DNA from 3 places in the Exiguobacterium sp. R-17 genome. Region 3 is predicted to be linked to each of the others. Evidence: riboswitches for the same ligand, from Rfam matches in the RefSeq annotation. Region 3 holds a riboswitch; each other region holds the start of a gene.
The links. Region 3 has a riboswitch for thiamine pyrophosphate ahead of tenA (thiaminase II). Riboswitches for the same ligand answer to the same signal wherever they lie in the genome.

Region 1 (7,422 bases), 570 kb from region 3:
CGGTTCGGCTTCACACCGATTGCAGCTACGCTTGGTAGTGGTGACGCCCAGTTTGTACCGATGTTGTTGTCGCGCGCAACATACGAACGATCCGTCATCGCGGATGTCTTACGTCCCCTGCATTTTCTAGCCGGTCCGGTCGAGGTTGCGCCGACGGTCCGTCAAGCGGCGCAACAAGCACCGCGTCCACACCGGACGGCCTCGATGCGGCAGCTCGATCAAGATTTACGTGGCCGAATGTGTCAGTTGCTGGATTTGCCACATGTCTCGATGGCCGTCGGCAGCGGTACGCTCGCCAATGATATTGTCGCGCAACAACTCACTGGACATGGATTAATCCTGAACGGCGGCGAGTTCGGTCAACGCTTGATTGATCACGCGGCACGTGCCGGCAAGTCCTTTGATGTCCATACGCTTCCCCCCGGTCACCCGATCGACTTGAAGCAACTCGCTCATCAATTGAGGCAAACGGCATACAACTGGATCTGGTTGACGCATTGTGAGACGTCAACGGGTGTTCTCTATGATCTTGATGCAGTAAAAGTGCTGTTAGATCAACGAACCGCACTCGTCGTCGATGCGATCAGCGCTGTTGGAACCGGACGTTTCTCATACGCTGGTTGCAAATTCGTCACGACTGTTTCCGGGAAAGCGATTGGTGGTTTACCGGGTCTTGCGTTCATTGGTCACGCAGATCGCGTCCTACCTTCTCTCTGTATTCCCCGTTATCTGGATTTAGGACTCTATGCGGAAGGGGTTGCCTTTTCCGGCTCGTCGAACCTGTTGCTTGCCTGTCAGGCAGCGCTTGATGCCCTCGATCTTAATCAAGCAGCAATCAAGATGACCTATCTCGAACAAGCCGTCCGCGCAACTGGATTCCAACTCCTCGCACAACAAGAAGCACAAGCGCCGGGAATACTGACGATCGTTCATCCGTCCGCAACCGCTTTAGGCGACGCTCTGCGCATTCAGGGGTATCACGTCCAGTACGAAAGCGACTATCTCGTTTACAATCAGTGGCTGCAAATTTCGACGATGGGACAGACGACGATGCGGCAAATTGAACGCCTCGTTCGTGTTTTAGTTCGTGAAAATCAACGAATCATCATAAAGAATGAAAAAAACGAAAGACCTCTCAACCCCTGATTTCAAGCGGTTTGGAGGTCTTTCGACTTCAAAAAGATAAAAAAAGAGGTTTATGGATTTAAAACATAGGGGTATAAACTCATTAGCACCGCATCAAACCGGTGACTTACTCACACATGTTTCTCAATATCAGCGTAATGACCTGGGAGAGAAATGCAAAGTCACGAAAGCGTCAGATTCATGAGAGTCTGAAACCGATTGTCTTAGCATGATTCATATTGTTCAGGATTCGTCCTGCTCCTACATTCATTACCTTTTGAGGGCTATACCAAATTCAAGGGGGAAATGAACATGTCAGTTAATTTAACAGCCGAAAAACGCGAGGTACGTCCACGCTCACTCCGTAAACAATTGCGTCATGAAGGAAAAGCTCTTGGCGTCGTGTATGGTTACAAAGTGGAAAGTACACCAATCGCATTTGAAGAAAAAGAATTGCTTAAAATCGTCCGAGAAAACGGTGAAAACGTCTTGATTTCACTCAAACTCGACGGTAAAAATATTAACGTCTTGATCAATCGCCGTGATATGGATGTCTTCACACCAACAGTCGATCACGTTGAATTCATCGCCGTGAAAATGGATGAAGAAACAGAAGTCGAAGCAGACGTTGTACTTGTTGGCGAAGCAGCCGGTGCAAAAGTTGGTGGTTTCCTATCACAAACACTCTTTAAAGTAACAGTCGCCGCTACACCAGATAAATTACCAGAAAACGTCGAAGTCGACGTCACGAACCTCGAAATCGGCGATTCGATTTCTGTAGCCGATCTTCCAGAACAAAAAGATTTCCGCATCGTTACAGAAGGCGATATTCAAGTCGCAGCTGTCGTCGAATCGACACTCGAGCAGGATCTTGAAGAAATCGAGGAAGCAGAGGCACAAGCAGAAGCTGGCGAAGACAACGAAGCGGAAGCAACAGAAGCGTCTTCAGAAGAAACAGCTGAAGAGAACGAAGACAATAAATAAGTCGTTTAAAGATACGCCCTTTGCGGCGTATCGTTTTTTTGTGTCTTGACAACAGACGCTGGATTGCCTAAAGTGAACAGCGTATCACCTATTACCATATCCACTAGGGGAGCCCAATTGGCTGAGACGATTCACTTCGGACCCTTCGAACCTGATCTAGTTCATACTAGCGTAGGAAAGTGGAGCGATCACATCCAATGACTCCTGCTGCGCGCAGTTTTTCTGAGGACCGCTCTCTTTTTTACGGAGGGCGGTCTTTTTTGGCGTCTCCCCCATTCAAAGGAGGACGTATCTAATGCAACACTGGAAAATGAAAGAAATCATGGTCATGATGATGCTCGCCGTCGCTTGCGGCGTCATCTATCTTGGTTGGTCAACACTCTGGTTACCGATCTCAGCGATCTTCGGTCCTGTCGGTGCCAACTGGATGTTTGGCATCTGGATCATTGCGAGTCCGCTCGTCGCAGCAATCATTCAAAAGCCAGGTGCCGCTTTAATTGCGGAAGTCGTCGCGGCAGCCGTCGAACTGTTCACAGGTAGTCATTTTGGTTTATCCGCTCTTCTGATCGGAGTCTGCCAAGGACTTGGTGCGGAACTCGTCTTCGCGATGACGCGTTACCGTCGTTATGACACATGGACCTTGATGTTATCGGGTGTCGGAGCCGCGATTGGTAGCATCGTTTATAGTCTAATCGCGAACGGATTCGGTTACTACACAACGACGACGTTGCTTGCGACAACTGGCTTACAATTGATCAGCGGCGCATTACTCGGTGGCTTGCTTGCAGCCATTCTCGTCCGTCGCCTTGTTGCGACTGGTGTCTTGAACGGGTTTGCGGCAGGACGTGCGAAACGAGAAATCGCATGATTACTGTCGACGACCTCAGCATCCGCTATCCCGGTCAGATGAAATCGGTGCTCAATCATGTATCGCTGACGATTGAGCAAGGGACGACCCTTCTGCTCGGACGAAGTGGGAGTGGCAAGACGACATTACTTCATGCCCTTGCCGGACTGACACCGGAAACGATTGAAGTCGAACAGACTGGTACCGTTACCCGGTCCGGTTCGGTCGGAATCTTGTTTCAAAATCCAGAAGAACAGTTCTGCATGGAGACGATCGGACGCGAAATCGCTTTTAGTTTAGAAAATCGCTCGATTCCGCACGTGGAGATGGATGAACGAATTGAACGCTTACTCGCACTCGTCGGTCTCCCCCTTCCCTTCTCGACACCGATCGCGAGTCTATCCGGTGGAATGAAACAGCGTCTCGCGCTCGCAGCGGTCCTAGCACTTGAGCCGACGATCTTATTACTCGATGAACCAACGGCTCAGATTGATCCAATCGGACAACATGAGCTGATGGCGTTGATTTTTCGGATTCAAAAAGAACACGATTTAACGATCGTCTTGATCGAACACCAACTCGATGTCTGTTTGTCGTACGTCGACCAGGTCGTCTTGCTTGAGGACGGATCGATTACTGCGACAGCAGATCCACGGGATCTGTTCCCCCAGGATTACAAAGAGCTTCAAACGAAAGGTATTGCCGTTCCCTCTTTGTATCCGTATACGTTAGAGACATTACCCATAGATGGACCGCAAGCGGCGCGACTTCATGTGCCTTCCACCGTCGCTACAGCTGGTCGCTCTTTGTTACACGTCGCTGCATTATCGACGAAAGCACCATATCCGCTGACCGATGCGACATTTTCCCTGCAGACAGGAGAATGGGTGATGCTGCTTGGGGCAAATGGATCCGGGAAAAGTACATTGCTTGCGACACTCGGGCGGTTGCTTCCCAATCGTGGAACGTATCAGCTCCAGGGACGTCCGGTTCATCGTTACTCCCGGCGTCGCTTTTATGAGCAAGTTGGCTATGTCTTTCAACAACCGGATCTGCAGTTTCTTAAGCTGACGGTCGAAGCGGAAATCGACTGGAGCCACCGGGCATCGACGAACGTTAAGCGCGCGGCGTTGCTCGAACGGCTGGAACTGACATCTGTCAAACAGCAGTCACCACTTGCTCTTAGTACGGGGCAACAACGACGGCTCAGCGTCGCAACGATGCTCGGACAAACGAAAGACTTATTGTTGCTCGATGAACCGACCTTCGGACAAGATGGATTGACGACACGACGCTTAATGGAACAGTTACAGATGGAACAACAGAACGGTACGACACTCGTCATGGCGACGCATGATATGGAGCTCGTCGCCCGGTATGCGGATCGTGTCCTCGTCATGGAGCAAGGACGGATTGCTTTTGACGGTCGCCCAAGCGAGTTATTCGCTGACGTTCCATTACTCGAGCGCTGTCAGCTACAACGTCCACTTTCGTACCAATTCCAGGAGGTGAAACGTGATGCAAACGAACGTGTCCCCGTTCGCTAAACTCAATCCCGTCATTAAGGGAAGCGGATTGTTTTTGATCATGTTTGCCTTGATTGCAACGAATGACTGGGTCAAAACGTTAGTATTCCTGAGTTTTGCTATCGCAATGCTACTCCTCTCCGGATGGGGTCCTTTTGATTTCTTGAAGCGACTTGCGCCGTATAGTCTATTATTCTTATTGACGTTCTGGATGATGGCGGCTTTCGGCAAAGGAACGAATACTCTTTGGTCGTTTGGTTGGTTTCATGTCACGTTGGAAAGCGTCGCGCACGGCTGGTTACTTGCCTTGCGGATGGCCACGTTCGTCTGCTTGAGCCTCGCTTTCGTCACGACGACCGACGCGACCCGTTTCGTAATGAGCTTGATCCATCAGGCGAAGTTATCGCCCCGCTTTGCTTACGGATTCCTTGCCGGGATTCGCTTTCTGCCGCAACTGGTCGAAGAAGTCCGCGTTTTGCGGCAAGTCCGGATGATTCGCAATGTGCACAGTCGCTTTCCTGGTGATGGATTTCTTTCAATTGGCTTACCGCTCTTCTCACGATCGATCCAGCGGGCAGAACGGATGGCGATTGCTCTCGAAGCCCGTCACTTTTCAGCAGAGCGAACGTATTACGAGGTACCGGTCGTTCAGCGTCAGGATATTATTTATCTCGTGGTCATCCTCCTATTCATCAGTCTTGTCTTTTGGCTATGATTACCGCCACCCGTATCCGGGTACACTCTAGCAAGACAGATTGAAGGAGAACGACATGAAACGTATCCTCTTGATTGGTGCAGGTCACGCTCACCTGCATTGCATTACACACGGACCAACAGAAGACGTCGAGTGGCTGGTCCTGAACGCCTCGACGTACCAATATTACTCGGGCATGTACTCTGGGCTTGCTGACGGAACATACGACATGGATGAGATGCGTATTGACGTCGCCGCCTTATGTCGTGCCTATGATAAACCATTCATCATGGAGACCGTCATCAAAGTCGACCCTGTTGAAAAGGTCGTCTTCGGTGCATCCGGCAGACGTTACACCTATGACGTCGTCTCAACGAATATCGGTTCATTCGACTGGTCGGAAGATACGACGCGATTATCGATTAAACCGAACTACCGGTTACCGGATACATTAAAGCGACTGCAACAAGCAAAGCGTCCGGTCGTGATTGGGAGCGGAGCAGCTGCCGTCGAGATGGCGGCGTCCTTGAAAGCGGTGGGTGTACCGATCACATTGATCACGGATCCAGATATCCTTTCTCGTCATCCGGCAGCGGAAGCCATTACGAGACGGTTAAAAGAACTCGAAGTGTACTGGATCCGGGAACGTCCTATAGATGACGAACTACCACTCCGCTTTACGCATCATCCACCAATCGAGTCAGATGCAATCATCCGCTTGACGGGTGCCAAAGCTCCAGCATTGTTTACAGACAGCAATCTCTTCACGGAAGACGGATTTTTACTCGTCAATGAACAGTTACAAGCACTCGATCATCCAAGTTTGTTTGCTGCGGGTGACGCGGCGACCCTCGTCGCCTACCCCGACATTCCGAAGAATGGTGTCACGGCTGTCCGACAAGCGCCAATTTTACTTACGAACCTTTTACGATACCTCAAGGAAGAAGCACTGCAAACCTATCGTCCGCAAACGAACTATTTGACGATTTTATCGATGGGACCGCGTCATGCCGTTTCCCTGTATGGTCGTCATTATTCCACTCACCCGTTCGGTTGGTACCTGAAGCGCTTTATCGATCAACGGTTCATGCGAAAGTATCGCTCATAAAAGTGTGCGCCGGCGCACACTTTTCCTATACACAAAAACAAGCCGTGGACGGGTGTCCATGGCTTGTTGGATTAGACGGTTTGATTTCCTTTAACGTACGTCAGTAATGTCTCGTTGAACTTCTCTTGTTCGTCAAGTAACATCCCGTGTCCACTCTCTTCGAAGACTTCGAGTCGCGCATGTGGGATTTCCTTTTGCATTTCTTCCGCAAACTCGAACGGACAGACTTGGTCTTTTTTACCGTGGATGATCAACGTATCGACTTTGATGTTTTCGAGTTTTCCACGTAAGTCTTCGTCACGCAAGGCGATTGCTGACTGAATCGTTCCGTGGGATGAAGCGGCGATGCTAAGACCATGGAACCATTGTTGAAGCGGTTCTGGATGTTCCTTCGCAAAGAAGATTTCACCGAATCCTTTGAGCATCGACGGACGATCCTGTTTCGTATCGGCAATCAACGCATCGACCTCTTCTTTCGTCATCCCGTATGGGTAGCCGTCACGTTGCGTAAAGACCGGTGCCGCAGCTCCCGCAAGAACGAGCTTACTGACTTTTGAGTCCCCGTAGTGCAAGAGATAGGACAAGGCGATTCCTCCACCCATCGAGAAGCCAAGCAACGTGACATTCGTTAATTTCAGCTGTTCGATGACTTCATTGACATCGGACGCCATCGTCTTATAATCATATCCCGTTGCCGGTGCATCTGATTTGCCATAACCACGATAATCGATTCCGACGTAACGGTATCCTTCTTCGACGAGCAGATTCTTTTGATACTCGAACATGTTGTTGTTTGCTGGCCAGCCGTGTAAAAAGACGACCGGTTGACCCGATCCGACATCCTCAACGTAAATCTTCGTGCCATCAACTGCTTTAATGAATGTACCCATCATAAAACCCCCATAGTAATAGATTGACCATGCATGCATCTATTATTCCCGAGTCAAGGGATGTCAAACATCTTGATATTAAAACGTTATAGAAAATTCTGTCTATTATAGAAAATATGGTAAAATACAGACAATCGTATAGAGGAGGTTTTTCATGAGACGCTATATACATACTGGTATTCTCGCAGGAGCAGTTCTTCTTGCTGGGTGCGGAAAAGAACAATACTTGGATCTTACATATGATGCCA
Region 2 (7,422 bases), 410 kb from region 3:
TAAACGAAAAGCGCAGCCAAAGCTGCGCTTTTCGTTTACTCTAAAAATTATTCAGATACTGCTTTTCCCTCTTGTACATGCTCCATCGCCATATGAACAAGCGACGACACATGATGGTCATCTAAAGAATAATACACGACTTTTCCATCTTTACGAAACTTGACGAGCCCTTGTTTCAACAGGGAGCGAAGATGATGAGATGCTGTCGCAATCGAGCAGTCGACAGAAGCAGAGACGTCACAAACGCACAATTCCTCTTCGATCGTCAACGCATAAACGATTCGTAGTCGTGTCGCATCTGAAAGGATCTTAAATAATTTTCCGATTTCAAGCGTCGGAATCGTATCAACGACTTGTCCAATCTCAGACGCACGCTGTTCATCAATAGCAATCGTTTCACAACGGGGAATGTCCATGTCCGTCACCTCGTTTCTATTTCTATATTGCACCATGAGAAACAGGACATTTGCAAGTTCAGCGCATCCGCCTACGAATGAGCCAAAATACCAACCATCCCCCTACGTAATCACCGATATCCCAAACGATTCGATTTTGATCGACCGCACGTACACCGATATCGATGATCTTCGTACTCTCCAATCGATTCCTATAACGCTTACGTAATCGAGAAGGAATCGGGAGACGAAGCAGTATTCGATAATAGATGTCTAAGTGGGTGTGTCCCCAAATTTCTGTAGCGATCGAACTTGTCTTGATATACAACGGACGTTTGTAGCGTCTTTCATACTTTTCCTTCAGCAAGAGAGCCATTTCATAAGATACACGATTAGGACGCGGAAATAAAATTTTCCCCAAATGGTAGATCCCCCGATTATCCACGCGAATGATTTGTGGTTCCAATCGATACCGGATCCAATAGCCCCGAAAACGGATCGTCTGCCATTTCAATACAATCACCTCTGAACGGATTATACCCTGTTCTGAAGAGATTGATGCCATTCCCATACAGCATCTGTCATATGTTGTGCAGCACGTCGTCGATCTTCTTTAGCAAAAATTTCCGAGATGACCGCATATCCTTCTAATGGGATAGGAAGAGAAGCGACATTCGTTGCCGTAATTCCACCAATGCCGATTAAAGGTAAGCGCACGGCTTCGCGAATCGCTTGAAGCATCGTGTGTGACATCGAGTCGGCGTCTGCTTTCGATGACGTCGCAAATAGAGAACCTACACCTAAATAAGATGCTCCATCTCGTTCTGCTTCAATCGCTTGCGCGACGGTTGCTACCGATACGCCAATCACAGTGTTCGGTAAGAGACGTCGCGCTGCGGTTAGAGGAATATCTTCTTGTCCGATATGCAAACCAGCTCCGACAAGTAACGCAATATCAATTCGGTCATTGATAATCAAAGGAACATCATGACGATCCGTCAATCTCTTTAACCGGACTGCCTGTTCGAAGAATTCCTTTCCCTGCGCTGTTTTTTCCCGTAATTGTATAATCGTTGCACCACCTAAAATCGCTTCTTCAACGACCGTTTCGATTGCAACTCCCGGATGATATCGACGATCTGTCACCGCATAAATGGAATAATCAATTGACATGTTCTACCACCTCCATCAAATCTTGCTCCGTCATCAGACTGATTGCATTGAACAACTCTCGTTTGAAATTACCTAGACCTTTTTCTGATGCTGCCTGTTCTCCTGCTTTTCCCATGATAAATGTTCCGTGGACTGCTGCCTCAAACGCAGAATATCCTGCACCAAGAAAACTCGCAATCAAAGAAGCTGTCATACACCCCGTACCTGTGACGTCTCCGAGACGCGGCGTACCTACTTGTAGTTCCACTTCGCGCATGCCGTCCGTGATGTAGTCGATTGGACCTGTGACGACAATGACGGACTTTTGTTTACGAGCGAATGCACGAATGATTTCTCGATCCATGATCTCATCACTAGCAGCATCGACTCCTTTTGTTCGTCCATTCTCCCCAAGCAATGTCTTGATTTCTGAAGCATTTCCTTTAACGACCGTACATCCGAGTCTACTCAATTCTTTTGAAAAGGACGTACGCAATGATGTAGCTCCCGCTCCAACTGGATCAAGGATGATCGGAACGTTCAAGCGTCTCGCTTCGCTTGCGGCGAGTCGTTGAGCTGCTTGCATGTCTGCATCAATTGTTCCAATGTTCAAGACAAGAGCTTGCGCAAGTCGAACCATCTCTTCCACTTCGCGAATATCCTCCGCCATGACTGGAGATGCGCCAACGGCGAGTGTGACATTGGCGCAATCATTGATCGTGACTGTGTTCGTCAAATGATGAATGAGTGGTTTGTGTTTAAGAATGGTCGTAAACATGTGTATCCCTCCAAAGTGAATGAAAATGATGTGTCGGTCCAATCCCTTGTCCGAGAGCAAATCCATGACGAATCGCCTCTGTAACATACTTCTTGGCCTGACGTACACTGTCCGGTAAAGCTTCTCCAAGTGCCATCCGTGCCGCAATCGCTGCAGATAAGGTACAGCCTGTTCCATGAGTATGTTGATTATCTAACCGATCTGATGTGAAACGGTATTCCTCTTGCCCGTCCCATAATAAATCCGTGGCAGCTCCCGGTAGATGTCCACCTTTTAGCAAGACGGCTCCAGTCTTCATAGCCAACTGATGCATCGCCAGTCGCATCTCCTCTAGATTAGTAACTGACTGCCCTGTTAAGCGCTCTGCTTCCGGTAAATTTGGTGTGACGAGTGTCGCAAGTGGCAGTAACTCCGCGATTAGTGCTTCCTCTGCCTCCGTCCGCAATAGGGCATGCCCGCCTTTTGCGACCATGACAGGGTCTAGTATGATCGGAACTGTCTGTTTGCGAAGATGTGTTGCAATGACGTGAATCGTTTGTGCATTCGAGACCATACCGATTTTGATAGCATCCACACGAATATCTGAAAAGATTGAAGCTAATTGGGCATCAACGATTTCCGATGATAACTCTTCTACTGCTTGAACGCCCAGTGTATTTTGAGCCGTTACCGCCGTCAAAACACTCATCCCATAAACGCCCAATGCCGAAAATGTCTTTAAATCTGCCTGAATTCCAGCTCCACCACCGGAGTCAGATCCCGCAATCGTCAATACATGTTTCATATTTTTCTCACCTTTCCATCGAGCAATGTAAGGGAGTTGTTACCGACAAAAAAAGCGTCGACCGCTGTAAAAAAGCAGTCGACGCTATACGAAATCGTTATCCAACCATTTCGGTATCCGTTCGGCTCAACTTTCCTACGCTGGTATTATCCAGTTCAGGTAATAGGGTCGAAAACAGATTGGTTTTCCTCTCAGCCGGATTCCTCCAGCTCCCCTAGTTGCTCAAGTATTCATTTCGCCTTAACTGTAGCATAGCGGCAAGAAAAAAACGAGCCGAAGCTCGTTTTGAATTATAGGTATGCTAATGGATTAACTGCATTCAGAGGAGAAGAGGCACTGTACTGATAGCCTCCGACATGTAGTTCGAAATGCAAGTGTGGTCCTGTTGAATTCCCAGTACTACCAAGTGTTCCAACTTGCTGACCTTGAGAAACTGTTTGTCCTGCATGAACAGATAATGAACTCATATGAGCGTAGACTGTCGTATAGACTTTCCCGTCAAGGAAGTGAGAAATCATGACGTGATTTCCATAAGGCCCACCACCTGAAGCTGTAATGACCGTTCCAGCTGCTGCTGCGACGATTGGTGAGCCGACCGAACCACTGAAATCGACACCATTATGGAACGTATAGCCGTTCGCACCGCTTGCTGGTCCAAACCCTTGTGATACGCCACCAGAAGATGGACGAACGAATTTCCCACCGCTCGAAACAACGGGTGGGGCAACTGAAGTAGGTGATTCTGAACTCTTACCTGCTTGTTTTGCTGCTTGAGCATTCGCTTTAGCGGCTTTTTCAGCTGCTGCTTTCTCGGCTGCTGCTCTTTCAGCCGCTACTTTAGCTGCTGCCTTCGCTGCCGCAATCGCACGTTCTTGAGCTTCAAGTGTGGCTTGTAGTTCTTTCGCGTCTAGAAGTTCTGTCGTAAACTTCGTCTTACCTTTTCGTAATTTTTTAAGCGTAGCACTGCGTTCTTTCATTTGAACTTTCAACGCTTTTTTTTGTTCGATTAATGTTTTCTTCTCTTCAACCTGCTCCGCCTTTTTTTCAACGAGCGCTTGTTTTGCTTCCGCTAGCTTTTGTTGGGTTGCGATGTAATCCGAAATCATTTTATCATCTTGCTCCGCGATTTTTTTCCCTGCCATGACACGACTAAATAAATCACCTAAATCCTTCGATCCAAAAATGACTTCTTCCCATTTGATTGAGTTTCCATCGTTTTCTTGGAAGACACGTAGACGATCACCGAGTAGTTCTTCTTGTTTTTTCAACATCTCTTCGTAGCGAACGATGTCTGCTTTTAATTCATCGATTCGCAAATTCAATTTCTCGATTTGTTTATTTTTTTCGGAAATCTGAAAAATCTTTTCGTTGATCGCTGCATCGATTCGATTGATTTGACGTTGTTCTTTCGAAATTTTCGACTCTTGTTTTTTAATTGCTTTTTCTAATTTACGTTGTTCTGCGGCATTTTCAGCCTTTTTTTCTTTGATCGTTGCTGCTGCAATTGGTTGTGTTCCTGTTATAAGTAATGCTCCTAAAACAATGGTAGAAATTAGTTTTTTTAGCATATATCGTTTTCCTCACTTATGTTTTTCATATTTTATTATAGTATTCAAGTTTCTCTCATATCTGAAATAGATTATAGCACCCTAATCGTTTCAAAAAAATTTCATTTACATTTCAAATGAAAACGTTTTTTTGTAATATAATCATTTATTTTTTGAAAATCGCAAAAAAAGAACCGCTGCATAAGCAACGATTCTTTACTGTTTAAAACATCGTCATTGGGTTCACTGAGCTAGCTGGACCAGTTGCACTATAGCTGTATCCACCGACGTGGATTTCAAAGTGTAAGTGTGGACCAGTTGAATTCCCAGTACTTCCACGTAAACCGATTTGTTCACCTTGACTGACGCGTTGACCTGCGTGAGCATTGAGTGCGCTCATATGAGCATACAATGTTGTGTACGTTTTACCGTTTAATTGGTGAGCAATCATGATGTGGTTTCCGTAAGGACCACCACCTGATGCTGTAATGACTGTTCCTGTTGCAGCTGCAACGATTGGAGTTCCAACCGGACCACCAAAGTCAATCCCGTTATGGAACGTATAACCGTTTTCTCCACCTGCTGAGCCATAGCCTTGCGTGACAGCCCCAACCGTTGGATGGATGAACAGACCACCGGATGATGGTGACGGTTTAGGTGTCGCAGGTGCTGACGGTGTTGGCGCAGCTGGTGCTGGCGCAGGTGTAGATGCTTTTGGAGTCGATTGTTTCGTCGAACCAGAAGGTTTCGCGGCTTGCGACGCTTTCTCTTGTGCTGCCTGCTGAGCCGCTGCTTCTTTAGCTGCTTGTTGCTCAGCTTCTTTTTGAGCCGCTGCTTGAGCTGCTTCAGCTTCTGCTCGCGCTTTTGCTTCACGTGCTGCTTGAGCTTGACGCTCTTTTTCGATACGTGCTTCACGTTCACGTGCTGCCTTTTCAGCTGCAATCGCTTTTTCTTGAGCAATCAGAATTTGCTGGACTTCTTTTGCATCCATCAATTGTGTTTCAAATTTCTCTTTTTTCTTACGTAATTCTTTTAAGCGTTTGTTTCGCTCTTTTAATTGCGATTCAAGTTCTGCTTGTTGGCGTTTCAATTCTTGCTTTTCAACAACCAATTGTGCTTTCTTGTCTTTCACTTCTTGTTGTGCATCCGCTAATTGCTTTTGCGTATTTTGATAATCCGTGATCATTTTATCATCTTGCTTTGAAATCGATTTTCCGGCCATGACACGGCTAACGAGGTCACCGACGTTTTTTGCCCCAAAAATGACTTCTTCCCATTTAATCGAGTTCCCGTCATTTTCTTGCATGACACGAAGACGATCCCCAAGTAGTTTTTCTTGGCGTTTTAATTTCGCTTTATACTTTTCGATTTCCTTTCCAAGTTGAACGATTTCTCGTTCCGTCGCCTTAATTTGACGATCTTTCGTTTCGACAGCAAAGATCTTTTCATTCAAGGCTTCGTCTAATCGATTGACTTCTTGTTGCGTCTTAGAAATTTTTTGACCCTCCTGATTAACGGAAGACTCTAAGTTTTTTTGTTTTTTAGCATTGTCTTGTTGCTGTTGTTCGTTTTTAGCTTTCTGTTCACTTAAATCGTCAGCTGCTGCAAAATGAGGTGCTGATGAAAGAACTAGTGCGGAAACGATGAGCGACGCGAACGTTTTTTTCATGTAGTATTCCCTCTTTTTCTCTAGTAGTATGTCGATGAATTATATGGAATAACAGTTACGTTAAAATTAAATTCTATAATAGTTTTTCTTATTTATAGGAACGTTTTTGATTATAGCATTCATTCCTCTTCCATAATATTTCAGTGATATTTCATTTTAAATAAATTGTTCCTCTTCTATGTAATAGAAAATGATGGAAAACAGCTTCCCATTGCAACTTTGATTCATTTTTGGGAAACTGAAGCGAATGGAGGGAAACATCAGATGAAACTAGATCATACCGGCATCGCCGTTCGCGATATGCAAGAAGCAATCTCATTTTATACAAAAGTACTTGGTGGAACATTAACAAAAGAGTACTCAAACCCCGCACCTGGTGTCGCTTCCAACATCGCCGTCATCGAGTTCGATGATGCGCATATCGAGCTGTTGACACCAACTAGCCAGGATAGTCCAATCGCTCGTTTTTTAAAACAACGTGGAAAAGGAGTCCATCACATTGCCTACCGTGTTGATGATTTAGATCAAGCAATCGCCGAAGCAAAACAACAAGGCTTAACATTTTTAGAAGATACGTATCGAACGACGCCGTTTGGACGACGACTGATTTATATGAACCCTCGTCATTCACATGGGGTTATCACGGAACTCTGTGATTATCCAGAGAACTCATAAAAAAATCAGCACTGCGACAACGCAGTGCTGATTTTTGTTTTATACGATTAGCCGAGTTTTGCAACGATTTCTCGATTGAATGCAGGAATGTCATCCGGTTGTCGACTTGAGATAAAATTATCATCAACGACGACTTCTTCGTCCGCGAAATCTACTCCAGCATTTTCTAGGTCGATGCGAATTGATTTATAACCTGTCATTTTTCTTCCTTTAACGATTTTGGCGTTAATCATCAACTGAGGTCCATGACAGATCGAGAAGATCGGTTTTTTTGACATATCGAATTCTTCGACGAATGAGACGAAACGCTCATCTTCGCGTAGTAAATCTGGTGAAAATCCACCTGGTATCAAAAGGGCATCATAGTCTGCCGCCGATGTCTCATCAATTGAGAGATCAACGGTTACTTTTGCATCTTCCTG
Region 3 (7,422 bases):
TTCTTTGCGGGCTGTTTGGACGACATCTTCAAAATACATTTGGAAATCCATCGTATTGCCTCCTTTGATTCGTTCTCCTTCTTATTGTACGAGTTTCGGTGAAATCTGTCCAAGTCTGCCGCTTAATTCATTTTCTAAAAATGGTCGTGCCTGCAACAGATCACGGAATGCGATGTACCGGTCGATTTTTTCTTCCGTTGGTCGCTTGTTTTGTTTGTACGCACGGATCAAGATGTTCTTCGGTGTGTGCTCAAGATCGATGAATTCAAGCAATTGCGCTTCATATCCTACAAGCGTCAATAACTCGGCACGAATCGAGTCCGTCGCAAGTGATGCGAATTTTTCTTTGATCAGTCCGTGCTGGAGCATGACATCAAGCGGAGTGCAGTCCAATTGACGGTTCAGCTCCTTTTGACAACACGGTACACTTAGGATGACTGATGCATTCCAGTCGACAGCTCGTGCGAGTGCGACGTCCGTCGCGACATCACAAGCGTGAAGCGTCACCATCAGGTCGACTTCCGTCTCCCCTGTATAATCATGAACGTCCCCGACGCGGAATGTCAGATCGGTATAATCCAGATCACGTGCAATTTGCGTACATTCTTCGATAACTTCTTTCTTTAAATCAAGACCTGTCACTTCAAGGTCGAATCCTTTGACGACTTTTAAATAATGGTAGAGAGCGAACGTCAAATACGATTTCCCGCAACCAAAGTCTAAAATCCGCAGTTTTTTTCCTGTTGGTAAGGCGGCGATGCTATCCTCGACGAATTCAAGGAAACGATTGATTTGCTTGAACTTATCGTACTTCTGTTTTTTGACTTGCCCCGCTTCCGTCATCACACCTAGACGAATCAGAAACGGAACCGGTACACCGTCTTCTAATAGATAGGTTTTTTTTCGGTCATGCGACAAGAGTGCTTTCATCGGTTCCTTTTGGGATGTCTTGATCGCGACTTTCATCTTTTTCGAGAGCTGGAACTGCCATTCTTCTTCTTCGAAACGGAAGAGGAATTGCCGGAATTCCGTGAACCAGTCATCGAGTCGACCGATGAAATCCTCCACTAAAATATTTTCATGCTTCATGACGCGTTCAAATTGAAACTCAACCTGCATCATCACCGTATCTCTTAATAGAATCGGTTTTACCTTGATTCGTCGGAGATCATTGGATTTTTGACGCGGATTGCTCATCGTTGCATGGATCAGTACTCCTTGCGTGATTTTCGAAGCAAGGTTCGCTTTTAATTCATGTAGTTCCACTAGTCGTCCCGTCCTTTTCTAATGTTCTTTCGAAACTGTAGCAAATTCGTACCTGTTCGACAAGTTTACACGCTTCATCATTCTTACGTAATCAAAAGGAGGAATGCATCATGTTCAAAAAAATTCTCTCACAAATCGGAATCGGTGCTGCAACGGTCGACACACGGTTGACGGATGATCGCTGTGAACCAGGCGGTCAAATCCACGGTGTCGTCCATATCAAAGGTGGAAACGTCGATCAAGAAATTGACCGGATTTATCTTGAATTCAACACGCAGTACAAACAAGAAGTCAATGATAGTACGACGTTTACGACCTTTACGCTCGACCGGTTTGCCTTAAATGAAGCGAAGTTCACGATCGAAGCGGGTGTCGAGCGGGAAATTCCATTCACATTACGTGTGCCACTAAATACGCCACTCTCCGTCAGCCAATCGAAATCATGGATCGAGACCGGACTTGACATCGCACAATCCGTTGATCCGTCGGACCGTGACGCTGTCATCGTCGAAGCAAACCGTTACCAAACGACGGTCTTAGATGCCATGGAGTCACTTGGCTTCCGGTTAAAGAAAGCCGATACAGAAAAATTACCTGGACGATTCCGTAAAGATTTACCGATTGCTCAGGAACTTGAATACTCAGCACGCAATACACACTACGCTCATAAACTGGATGAGATCGAAATCATCATGCTCCAAGACAGCTCAGGGATTGATTTAATCGTCCAAGTCGATCGTCGTGCGCATAGTCTCGGATCATTGTTCAGTGAAATGGCTGGAGCGGATGAGTCGATGATCAAACTACGCCTATCCAATAGTGAACTGCAGGATCAGTCATTTGTCGAACGCCAGCTGACAAACATCGTGGAGCGCTATAGCTGATCGATCGAATGACTAAAAAGTGATTCCTCTTTAAGGGGAGTCTTTTTTTTGTTCAAATCGGAATGCACAAAAACATTATTAAAACTTATTTGCTAATGTAATCGTTTTCAAATAAAATATTGTTTTAAAACAAGCACCTTGCTATACTGTCCGTATTGAAAAGAATTCCAGTCGTGGTTTGACTAGAGGAGGATGTACATCATGAAAAGGATCGGGCAATTCACGTTAACAGCAGGACTCGCAGCAGTACTCGTTTCAAGTAGTTTGCCTGTCATGGCAGAGGCAGGATCTTCAGCAGATCGGATCAGTCAAAAAATCGACACGATGACGCTCGAACAAAAAATTGGACAGATGATCATGCCGGACTTCCGGCAGTGGAATGGCAGTAACCATACGTCGCTTGCTCCGGAAGTCGCGAACATCATCGACCGCTATGATTTAGGTGGCGTCATTTTGTTTGCTGAGAACGTCAGTGAAACCGAACAGACGACAAAACTCGTTCATGATCTGCAAGAAGTCGTCAAACAAGATGACAGCAACGATATTCCGCTCTTTGTCACGATCGACCAAGAAGGTGGCATCGTCACTCGGCTCGGAACAGGAACGAACTTACCCGGCAATATGGCGTTAGGTGCGACCCGTAGTAGCGCGTATGCCAATGATGCCGGTCATATCATCGGTTCCGAACTGCATGCGCTTGGCATCAATGTCAACTTCGGTCCGGTTCTTGACGTCAACAGTAACCCTGGAAATCCCGTCATCGGTGTTCGCTCGTTCTCAAGTGACCCGGAGCTCGTCGGAACGCTCGGTTCCGCTTTGATGAAGGGTATTCAAACTGAAGGCGTCGCAGCGACCGCGAAACACTTCCCGGGTCACGGCGATACCGCGACCGATTCCCATTATGGCTTGCCGGTTGTCGACCGGTCCCTGGAGGAGCTGGAACAAGTCGAGCTCGTCCCGTTCAAGCGAGCCATCGCCGAAGACATCGATATGATCATGACAGGACACATCGGAATGCCGCAAATCGAGTCTGAAGTCGTCACGTCAAAAAACGGCACTTTCCCTTTACCTGCGACATTGTCGGATGACGTCATCACGGGCGTACTGCGCGAAAAACTCGGCTACGATGGCATCGTCATCACGGATGCTTTGAATATGCAGGCGATCGCCGACAATTTTACGGAATCAGAAGCCGTTCTGAAAACATTTGACGCCGGTGTCGACATCGCGCTCATGCCGACGATTCTTCGTTCCGAGCAGGATGTCACAAAACTCGACCAGATTTTTAAGGACGTGATTGCAGCAGTCAAAGACGGACGTCTGTCAGAGGAACGGATCGATCAATCGGTCGAGCGGATCCTGACGCTGAAGGCAGAACGCGGAATATGGAATGGCACGACGGATACGACATCCTTAGCAGATAAACTCGCGCAAGCGAACCAAATCGTCGGTAGTCCCGAACATAAAGCAAAAGAACGCGCGATGACGGAAGCCGCGGTCACACTCGTGAAAAATGATCAGCGGACGTTACCCTTCAAGCCGAAAAAGAATGCAAACGTTCTTGTGATCGCCCCTGCGACGGATCAAACGGACAGCATGAAAAAGACGATTGCTTCCCTGCCTAAGAACCGGAACTGGCACGTAACGACAGCGAATTACTCGGCTACTACGCTACCGCTCGACCAAAACCCGACACTACGGGCACAACTCGATGCAGCAGATTACATCATCGTCGGTTCAAACGTCAATACGAGTGCCAAACTACTGCCTACTGCACCAGAGCAAGCGATTCCGGCTTCAATCTTCCGGTATGCGAAACAAACAGATATACCATCCGTCTTGCTTAGCCTCCGCAATCCATACGATGTCGCCGTTCAACCGGACGCACCGGCACACGTCCTCGTCTATGGTTTTAAAGGGGATCCGAACGGACCGGACTCCGAAGCAGGCAATCTGAAATCAGCGGGACCGAACCTCCCTGCCGGTATCCGAGCGATTTTCGGAACGTTTAAGCCCCAAGGCACTCTACCTGTTGATGTACCAGTCTTTCAGAACGGTATCTTTACCGATCAACTGCATCTCGAATTTGGTGACGGCTTTAAAAATTGGAAAAAATGAGAACATGATACACAAAAGACCGAGACTCCTTTAAAGGATGCCTCGGTCTTTTAACGATTGATACGGATAATCCGCTTCTTCTTTCGCACGATGGTAGACGCGGTATAACCAATAGGTCAGTAATGCATAGACGACAATGACAAGAACAGCAGAAATGTAGCTCCCCATGCTATATGCTACCTTGAAGTTTCGAGTCGTAGCGGATATACCGGACAACACGATTAACGTTGGAATGATATATCCAATAAATCTTACTTTGACTTTACCCAGCATTCGTTGCACGGCATACGCGGCGCTGATCGCGAGTATGATCACGATGATTTCCATTTCTACCCCTACTTCCGCTAAATGTTATACCTAATTCTACCATTCAACTCTTTAGGAAGATACCGTCCGTGCTGGAATCGTCTCGTAAATCGACGTAAACGTTTCTTCCGTCCATCCCATATGCCAAAACAGCAACTCATAATAACAGCTCGTCACGAAATGCCGTTTCATCCGCTCTCGTTCAGTCGGGCTTGCTTGTTCCGCCAACGTATCAAGCCGTGCAATCTGTTCAAAGACGACCTTTTCGAACCATTCCGAACTATATGTGTCGATCCATTGCTGATAGATTTTTTCATCCGGTGTACACGTCAATAATTGTTGTCCAACTTCATAATACAACCAGTAACATGGCAAGATGGCAGCAATCGTCTCACCAAGCGTCCCTTCACTCGCATGATGCATGTGTGAGACGTAAGCATATGCCGTTGGTGCCGGTTCAAATGCTTCAAGGTCTGCTTCTGTGATACCGAGCGGCTCGAAAAATGATTGATGCAAGCTCAGTTCTGCCCCATATGTCGAAGTCGCGTGCTCGGCAAGTGTCGCGATCGTCGCAAAGTCATCTGCTTTTGACGCTGCCTTCGCTTGAATCTTCGCAAAGTGTTTTAAGTAATACGCATCCTGCATGACATAATGTCGAAATTTCGAGAGCGGTAACGTTCCCTCGCCGATTCCTTGAACGAATGGGTGCGTAAAACTACTGTCCCAATACGCTTGTGCTGCTTGTTTGATTTCTTGTGTGAATGTCATGATCTCATCCTCCTCGTTTTTATGAAACGAAAAAACACCACCCCGAAACACACGGGCATGGCGCAAGAAGAACAAGACTTGACGCCACTTCCCTCCGTAAGTACGAACTTAATCAGGTTCAAAGGGTCCGAACGTCTTCGTTCGTCTCAGTCGGTCAACCGACTCCCCTAGTGGTCATTATTCGATTCAAATCCACTATAGTATGCTGAAAATGGAAGTCAAGTTGTCCTCTTTTCGCTATACTATGGAGTGTCAGAAGGCGGATATCGTCTCCATCTACAGACCGATTCCGAACTTCTTTCGTTCTCGTACACTAATTTTAGTACCTGATACTATAATTCATTCTGTTACTTACAATTGGAGGATTTCATTATGCATACACCAACAAAAATCATGGCGTCAGCCGTTATCGCTTCTGCTTTATTACTTCCGACAGCCGCATCCGCCGAGCAAGTCGTTGATAAAACGATCGTCACTCTCGGGGAGTCACTCGGCGCAAAAGATAAGGCTTGGGTACTTTCACGTCTCAATGCACCAGAAGGTATCACACCGATCATCGCAACCTCTGCAGACGAAGAAAAATACCTCGGGAAAAACATTCCCCAGTCACAAAAGGGCGGCAACATGTATTCATCCGCTAAGATCGAATTGACGGAAAAAGGGGACGGACTTTCCGTTGCGACGGAAAACATCACGTGGGTGACGAAGGATATGTACTTGAACGCTCTCGTCACGGCAGGTGTCAAAGATGCCGACATCACGATCACTTCTCCTTATAAAGTGACTGGAACATCGGCACTGACAGGAATCATGAAAGCCTATGATCAAACTTCGGCTGAGACCGGAATCAAGCTGAGTGACGAACGGAAAGATTTAGCACAGCAAGAATTATCGGTCACATCAGACGTCGGGAAGACAGTCGGGACAGATAAAGTCGCTGATTTGATGAATGAGATCAAGGCCGAAATCGCGAATCAAAAACCGGAAACAAAAGTTGAGATCGAAAACCTGATCGTCCAAGTCATTCAAAACAACAACATCCAACTGTCTGACGCACAGATGGATCGGTTGACGAATCTATTCAATCAAATGGAGCAAGCGAACATCAACTGGGGGCAAATCGAGAGTGGACTGAAAAATGCTGGTCAAGACATCCATTCGTTTGCAACGTCCGAGGAGACAAAAGGATTCTTCGCTAAATTATTTGATGGTCTGAGTGACTTCTTCAGCTCGATTGCTGGTGTGTTCAAATAATTCAGACTTCCGCAATTAACAAGATAATGGTAAACTGATTGTATCTGAAACGAAAGGTGGTGTGAAATGATGGACTTTGCCGCGTGCAAACATTGGTTAATGGAACAATTGTATCGGTTGCGCGCGATTTTTCATGGAATGGCGTTCTAAGGCACCCGTCTGCCCTTTTTAGAACTTCATGATTGAAAAATACAGCAAAGCGCATCTTTCACACACTAGGGAGAGTGCTATTTGCGCTCTCCTTTTTTTAATGCGCGCGAAAGGATCAACTCATTATGATGATTTGCGACATTCAACATCTGACAAAACAATTCGGAGGCGAAACGATCTTAACGGACGTTTCCCTCTTCTTAAACGAACACGATCGTGTCGGTCTGATTGGACGAAACGGAAGTGGTAAAACGACATTACTCCGCTTACTTGCTCGCCTTGACCAACCGGACGGTGGCGTCATCTATCAAAAGAACGGTTTGACGATTGGCTACTTGGAACAACTTCCCACTTATGCCGAGACAATGACCGGACTCGACGTCCTTTGGACGGCGTTTGAAGAGATCCTCGCAATCCGTTCTCGGATGCAACAGTTGGAGCTTTTGATGGCGACAGCGCCAGATGATCTGGATGCACTACTCGTTCGATATGCGGAAGCGATAAATGCATTCGAACAAAAAGATGGCTATCTACTCGACTCGAAGATCGAGCGCATGGTGAACGGATTACATTTACGTCCGTTACTCACTCGCCCTTTCCATCAGTTGAGCGGCGGTGAGCAAACGAAGATTTGCCTCGGTCGCATGTTGCTGATGGAACCACACCTCCTGATCCT

Region 1: it holds a riboswitch for thiamine pyrophosphate, as region 3 does, so the genes downstream of both, ACN9MT_RS08080 (ECF transporter S component) here and tenA (thiaminase II) in region 3, are expected to answer to the same signal.
Region 2: it holds a riboswitch for thiamine pyrophosphate, as region 3 does, so the genes downstream of both, thiD (bifunctional hydroxymethylpyrimidine kinase/phosphomethylpyrimidine kinase) here and tenA (thiaminase II) in region 3, are expected to answer to the same signal.

Annotation. Positions count from the first base shown of each region.
Region 1 is NZ_CP184372.1:1,518,726-1,526,147, forward strand. It holds gene ACN9MT_RS08070 (GNAT family N-acetyltransferase) at 1-1,146, shown strand, start outside; gene ACN9MT_RS08075 (50S ribosomal protein L25/general stress protein Ctc) at 1,438-2,109, shown strand; TPP riboswitch at 2,205-2,304, shown strand; gene ACN9MT_RS08080 (ECF transporter S component) at 2,405-2,977, shown strand; gene ACN9MT_RS08085 (ABC transporter ATP-binding protein) at 2,974-4,503, shown strand; gene ACN9MT_RS08090 (energy-coupling factor transporter transmembrane component T family protein) at 4,475-5,197, shown strand; gene ACN9MT_RS08095 (NAD(P)/FAD-dependent oxidoreductase) at 5,253-6,284, shown strand; gene ACN9MT_RS08100 (alpha/beta fold hydrolase) at 6,356-7,174, opposite strand; gene ACN9MT_RS08105 (hypothetical protein) at 7,329-7,422, shown strand, end outside.
Region 2 is NZ_CP184372.1:540,193-547,614, reverse strand. It holds gene ACN9MT_RS02880 (CHASE3 domain-containing protein) at 1-3, shown strand, start outside; gene ACN9MT_RS02875 (ArsR/SmtB family transcription factor) at 48-416, opposite strand; gene ACN9MT_RS02870 (hypothetical protein) at 475-816, opposite strand; gene thiE (thiamine phosphate synthase) at 930-1,568, opposite strand; gene thiM (hydroxyethylthiazole kinase) at 1,558-2,325, opposite strand; gene thiD (bifunctional hydroxymethylpyrimidine kinase/phosphomethylpyrimidine kinase) at 2,306-3,109, opposite strand; TPP riboswitch at 3,225-3,335, opposite strand; gene ACN9MT_RS02850 (murein hydrolase activator EnvC family protein) at 3,400-4,677, opposite strand; gene ACN9MT_RS02845 (murein hydrolase activator EnvC family protein) at 4,880-6,325, opposite strand; gene mce (methylmalonyl-CoA epimerase) at 6,590-7,000, shown strand; gene ACN9MT_RS02835 (type 1 glutamine amidotransferase domain-containing protein) at 7,048-7,422, opposite strand, start outside.
Region 3 is NZ_CP184372.1:946,830-954,251, reverse strand. It holds gene ACN9MT_RS04925 (BrxA/BrxB family bacilliredoxin) at 1-51, opposite strand, end outside; gene ACN9MT_RS04920 (class I SAM-dependent methyltransferase) at 82-1,266, opposite strand; gene ACN9MT_RS04915 (sporulation protein) at 1,377-2,150, shown strand; gene ACN9MT_RS04910 (glycoside hydrolase family 3 N-terminal domain-containing protein) at 2,352-4,268, shown strand; gene ACN9MT_RS04905 (hypothetical protein) at 4,299-4,595, opposite strand; gene tenA (thiaminase II) at 4,647-5,342, opposite strand; TPP riboswitch at 5,415-5,521, opposite strand; gene ACN9MT_RS04895 (DUF1002 domain-containing protein) at 5,715-6,596, shown strand; gene abc-f (ribosomal protection-like ABC-F family protein) at 6,872-7,422, shown strand, end outside.